Regions from separate parts of the Chryseobacterium sp. W4I1 genome, predicted to be linked through region 2. Evidence: riboswitches for the same ligand, from Rfam matches in the RefSeq annotation. Region 2 holds a riboswitch; the other holds the start of a gene.

Region 1 (3,145 bases), 660 kb from region 2:
ACCGTGAACCAATACATCAATCCCTATCTTTTCCTGCCAACGGATTGTTCTTTCCGTTTCTTTTTTAAGCAGATCATCATACTGTTCAGCGGTAAGTTCCCCTTTCTTGAATTTTGATCTCCAGGCTCTCACTTCCTGAGTCTGTGGAAAAGAACCGATGGTTGTAGTCGGGAATAGTGGGAGCTGCAGAACTTTCTGCTGATCTTCTTTTCTTCTGCTGAAGGGGCTATTCCTTTGTGCATCATCATCAGTTGTCAAATCTACCCGGTCTTTTACCTGTTGGTTGTGGATCAACGGTGAAGTTTTCCGGGTATCAACCGCTTTTTTATTTTCAGCGAATTGTTGTAAAGCCGGATAATTTGCATTTCCAGAGGCCAGCTTTTTTAAAGAAACAATTTCGTAGACCTTTTGTTTGGCAAACGCCATCCATTGCTTGATATCAGGAGAAAGGATCTCTTCATTCTTCTCTGAATCCAGATCAAAAGGGGAGTGAAGCAGGGAACATGAAGGGGCAATGAAAACCCTTTCAGAACCGATAGCATTGACTGCTTTCTCAATGAAGTTCAATGATTTTTCAAAATCATTTTTCCAGATGTTTCTTCCGTCTACGATTCCTAGAGAAAGACTCAGTGTTTGGGGAATAATATTCAAAATTTCATCCAGCTGTTCCGGACATCTTACCAGATCAATATGCAAAACATCGGCTGGAAGGGAAGTAGCCAGCGAGAGATTGTCTTTTAAACCTTCAAAATAAGTGGCAATAATAAATTTAAGATCTGGAAATTCTCTTCTGAGTTCCTTATAAACGGATTGATAAGTTTCTTTTGCCTTTTTGCTGAGATCTAATCCTAAAAATGGCTCGTCAAACTGTATCCATTCTGCACCATGGCTTTGGAGATCTTTTAAAATTTCAATATATACCGGAAGCAGATTCCCGATCAGGTCCAGTTTATCAAATCCTTCCTCTTTTTCTTTTCCAAGTAAAAGATAGGTAAGGGGACCAATAATTACCGGTTTTGCATTCACTCCGGCTTGTTTTGCACTAATGAATTCATTGATGATCTTTTGGGAAAATAAGCTGAACTGCTGGTTCTTCTGGAATTCAGGGACAATGTAATGGTAATTTGTATCAAACCATTTCGTCATTTCCATTGCTGTAATGTCCAGCCCGTCTTTCTGATAGCCTCTGGCCATGGCAAAATAAAGATCAAGTTCAGCTTTTTGAGAGGCAATTTCCAGATAACGTTCAGGGATGGCTCCCAATGTCAGGATCATATCCAATACCTGATCATAAAACGAAAAATCGTTGCAGGGAATAAGATCAATCCCCGCTTCCTGCTGCAGTTTCCAGTTTTGCTGGCTGATGGTGTTACCAACTTTCAGTAATTCAGTTAATGATGTTTTGCCCGACCAATACTGCTCGCAGGCTTTTTTGAGTTCTCTTTTGCTACCAATGCGCGGATAGCCAAGGATGTGCGTTTGCATTTCTTTTAAATTTTAAATTAAACAATAATGGTAAAGCTCTTTTGAACGCTTCATAATGCTGTCGGAGAAAGAAATGCTGAGGAATAGAGCAGATACGGTATGGACGTACTTATCCCATTAATTATGAGATGGATCAGAATAATTGTTTAATCAGTTTAAAATTAAACGACCCATTACGTTCAAAAGTATCATCTGTATGACCCAAAGCTTCAGACCGCGAAAGCATTGTCAATCCGGAACAGGCAGGTCTCCTGGCTTGTAACAGTTTTTGTCATCCTTCCCGCTTTCGCAGTGGATATAACGGACAAAAACCTTAGGTGGTTACTTACAGTTGCGCGACAGCTCGTGATTTTCACACGATTCCCTATTAATCTACGTTGAGTAAAACCTTTTCCGTTTGATGAAGTATGTTGAAGAGCAAAATCTTGACTAAAGATATTAATTTAAGTGAATTGATTGGTTTATATTAAATAAATAAGGATATTATTTTGTTTATTAGATTATTTAAAGTTAATTGTTCTGTATCTTTGAAAAATACAATTTAAAAAAGAATATTATTCTGTGGAAAGACTGGATGAAAAGGATCTTCAGCTGCTGAGAATCCTGCAAAAAAATGCTAAACTGACTGTTAAGGAGCTTGCTAAAGAAATTAACCTTTCAGCATCACCTGTTTTTGAACGGATGAAAAGGCTGGAGCAGGATGGGTATATCAAACATTATGCAGCTGTTCTGGACGCTGAAAAACTGAACCGTGGTTTTACTGTCTTTTGCCAGATCAAGCTTAAGATCCATGACCGTGCTGTGGGAAATCAGTTTGTGGAAGATATTCTACAGATCGATGAGGTTGCTGAATGCTATAATATCTCAGGTGATTTTGATTTTCTGCTCAAAGTTCAGGTCCGGGATATGAAGCATTACCAGGATTTTGTATTTAATAAGCTGGGCTCAGTAGATTCCATAGGAAGCACACACAGCACTTTTGTGATGGCGGAAGTGAAAAATATTCATGGAGTGAGTATCTAGAAAATAAACAACAGTAACCAATCGGATACTGTTGTTGTAATGTTAACTCATTAATTCCGGTCTTTTAATAAAGCCAATTGGTCCATACCTACCACTGCATCTTTTTGATATTCTTCTGTCAGATTAAAGATCTTTCCTAATTTCTGAGAGGCAGTGATAAAACTTATAAACGTGCACAGCTCTTAAATTTCCTTTTCAGAAAAAAAATCCCTCAACATATCGAAATGTGCTTTAAGTATGGAACGGTGATCTTTACAAAAAAGTTCTGCGAAGCCCACAGCCACGGATATTTTTAGATCAGAAGTGCTGATTTCCGCTTTTCCGCCTTTTACCATGCAGTATTCACAGCCGTTTCCAAATGCAAGTGTCCTGCGGACCTGTTCCAGTAAATTAGAGTCTAAACCTGTATTCTCGAAAAAAATTTTTCAAGACTGTTCCATTTTTTCAGGATATGAATATTATGCCCGATCAGCTTTTCAAATGGTGTACTTCCGTGGTCTGCAAATTCAATTGTAGTCATATTTTTTTATGACAAATTTCCTGTTAATTATTTTTATTTTAAAGCGAATTTAATGGCTTAATTTTGTAATTTTAATGAATTCAGCTGATTTAATTGAATAATACAATGAAAATAGTT
Region 2 (3,145 bases):
GGATCGATATGGTTTACGAAAAAATAAGAGATATGAGTGAAGATCCGGCTAAGGTAATTATAAAAGAAAAGATCAATAATAAATGGGTGGTCAAAAAAACATCCGAATAATAAGATACTAAAAGAAATGAAGATACAGAAGGAAATCGATTTTATCCTGGCCGTAGATGCCCTGAAAAACGTAGAAAGAAGAAATTACAATTTCGATGATTCCAGAAGGGAAAACACGGCTGAGCATTCGTGGCAGATCATTATCCTGGCACAGATCCTATATCCATACGCCAAGAACCGTGCAGATATTGATCTTTTGAGGGTGATACGAATGCTTTCCATCCATGACCTTGTAGAAATTGAAGCCGGAGACACCTTCCTTTTTGATGAAAAAGCAATGGTAGGAAAATTTGAAAGAGAAAAAATTTCAGCCCAAAAGATCTTTGGAATCCTCGATGAACCTTTGCGTACAGAATTTTTTGAACTGTGGCTTGAATTTGAGGAAGAAAAAACTCCCGATGCTATTTTTGCCTGTTCCATTGACCGCATCATGCCGTTTATCCTGAATTCTCATACGTCCGGAAAAAGCTGGACAGAAGCCGGTGTTACTGAAAAGCAAATCAGAAATATGCTTGAAAATGCTATTACAAGGGCATCAGATGAAATGGGAGAGGCTTTTGAAATGTTGTTGAAAAGCAGTCTTGAGACTGAAAAAGTGGTAAGGTAATTTATCATATGAAAGGCAAAAGCTTTTTAAATTGCTGTTCCATTTTAAAAAGCTTTCACATAACAAAGTAATACAAATCTTTAGAATACTAATTTTTTATTAAGGTATAAGAGTTTCGGGCGGCCTTTGGCCGCCTGAAACTCTTATATCTATAGAATCATAATAGGTTTCTTAGTTTCGTCGATAGCCACAAAAGTAAAATCACCCACAATGGCTCTTTCCCTTTCGTAAGAGTACATCTGCTCTGTAAAAATCTCTACATTTACTTTCATACTGGTTTTTCCGACATGGGAAACCTTTCCAATCAGTTCTACAATCGTTCCTGCAGGAATCGGTTTTTTAAAATCGATCTTATCGCTGCTTACGGTTACTACTCTTTTTCTTGCAAAACGGGTTGCCGTGATAAAAGCGACTTCATCCATCAGCTGCATGGCAGTACCTCCGAAAAGAGTGTCATAGTGATTCGTTGTATTGGGGAAAACCGCTTTAAAAATTCTGGTTTCGGATGCTGCAATTCTTTCTTCTGTAGTCATATTTCATTATTAATTAATGCGAAATGAAATATTATTAAAATAACAGAACAATGACAGGAACCATAGAAATTCCTGAAGCAGTCCATCAGATCAATAAACTTCAAATCGCGAAAGTTTCTTGTTTAAAGAAATAGGCAGGTCTCCTGACTTGTAACATCTTTTACCTCCTTCCCGTGCCCTGCACAGTGGATCCTTTGATAAAGACTTCAGTTACTTACAGTTGCGCGACAGTCCGTGATTTTCACACGGTTCCCTTTTAATCTGCGTTAAGCAGAACCAGTTTCTGTGATGAATAAGCGTTAAACTTTTTCAGTGCAAAAATAAGAATATTACAGAGAAATACAGTAATTATTCCGGACTATTGTAAATAATCTGGCTCATGACCCTTCCTTCCTTGATAGCCCAAAGTGTGACATATCTGTTCTCACCCGAACCGTTGATCATATAAAGATAAATATGGTCATTGTCAAGAGCAGTCACTCCCACATTATTGAAGTCCATCGTAGGCTGGAACATATTCTTAATAGCTTCCCTTACAAAAACAGAACCTCTTCCGGGCTGCTGCACTCGGATCGATTTGATCTCGGTCATCCCTTCAGGAAGTACATCTTTAATTCCCCATGGTTTTATCTTATCAATAGTAAGAATTTTTCCGTCTGCATCTTTTTCCTGCTTTCTATAGCCGGCGTTAGAAGGATAAACATCGATTACCACTTTGGTTCTTTGGGAGGTAGGAATTTTAGGATTACTGTTATCTGTAAAAATAAGTGATTTTCCATTCTTAGATTTAGAAGGAGTAAACTGAGGGAGCTGATCGATGAAAGCAATCCGTTCTTTATTCACCATGCCTTCCTTCACAAGATTTTCATACCTTACAAAAGGTTTTTCTTCATCCTGTTTTTCAGGATATTTTATCCAGATCCATTCCGTTTCTCCCGGAGCAGGTTTTACATAAACAAATACATCACCTTTTCGCATCCGGATCTTATCCACGATTTTTCTATAGTCATCCTTATGGACCCGTACGTTGGCGTAGCCTTCTTCAGCCTTTACCACACCGAAAGGAACTTTATTCTGCCCTTTTACAAATGCCAAGGAAAAAAGGCTGAAAGCGGATAAGTACAATGCTCTATTTATGGAAATCATGCTCTGAAATTTTTTGATCGCTCAAATATATAAATTAAATGCTTTTTTGATTGGTAAATTCTTATTGTATTTGCTTAAATTATTATATTCTCCGAATATGTATAAAATCTCCTGTAAGAGTTCGATGTTGATTTCTTCTAAAACAAATTATGATTTAGGGAGATATTTAAATTGCTGTAGTTCTTTAATATCCTTTATCTTCCTTAAATGCGTATCAGCGAGAAGATACATATCGTCAGCCATATTTAAAATGGTTATATAATTATGATCTGTAATGACAATTCCTTTGTATGGCGTCTGGCTTTTAATAATTATTTCTAATTCGTCAACGGATTTAGGTGAAACACCACTGAAAGGCTCGTCCAGTAAAATGAAATCTGAGTCAGAATAAGTGATGATAAGTGTTTCAACCATCTTTTTTTCACCACCCGATAGGTTTCTTACCGTTTCATCTAAAAAAGGAATTATCATCTTTAGACTGTACAGCTTTTCTTCATTTTCTTTGGTACAGAATAAGGAGATAAGCTCTCTGATCTTACATTCTTTTGGAAGAAACGAAGACCGCTGCGGTAAGTATGCTATTTTATTTTTTCTGTCAGAAATATTTTTAAGAATGGTATCATTAAACTTGATAAATTGAGTGTCCCCTTTTACGGTGCCAAAGATAATCTCTAATAAAGTAGATTTTCCGCCGCCAGACGGACCTAAGATTCCGGCAATTTTTCCGGTTTCACAGCTTAAATAGACAT

Evidence for each region. Region 2 has a riboswitch for cobalamin ahead of QF044_RS12295 (acyl-CoA thioesterase). Riboswitches for the same ligand answer to the same signal wherever they lie in the genome.
Region 1: linked by a shared signal. The riboswitch ahead of metE (5-methyltetrahydropteroyltriglutamate--homocysteine S-methyltransferase) and the one ahead of QF044_RS12295 (acyl-CoA thioesterase) in region 2 are both predicted to bind cobalamin.

Annotation. Positions count from the first base shown of each region.
Region 1 is NZ_JAUSXQ010000001.1:1,998,960-2,002,104, reverse strand. Features, by position in the region: gene metE (5-methyltetrahydropteroyltriglutamate--homocysteine S-methyltransferase) at 1-1,485, opposite strand, end outside; cobalamin riboswitch at 1,709-1,892, opposite strand; gene QF044_RS09315 (Lrp/AsnC family transcriptional regulator) at 2,047-2,508, shown strand; gene QF044_RS09310 (hypothetical protein) at 2,906-3,028, opposite strand; gene QF044_RS09305 (Lrp/AsnC family transcriptional regulator) at 3,134-3,145, shown strand, end outside.
Region 2 is NZ_JAUSXQ010000001.1:2,655,485-2,658,629, reverse strand. Features, by position in the region: gene QF044_RS12305 (FG-GAP repeat protein) at 1-110, shown strand, start outside; gene QF044_RS12300 (HD family hydrolase) at 127-717, shown strand; gene QF044_RS12295 (acyl-CoA thioesterase) at 867-1,250, opposite strand; cobalamin riboswitch at 1,366-1,546, opposite strand; gene QF044_RS12290 (hypothetical protein) at 1,599-2,396, opposite strand; gene QF044_RS12285 (ATP-binding cassette domain-containing protein) at 2,544-3,145, opposite strand, start outside.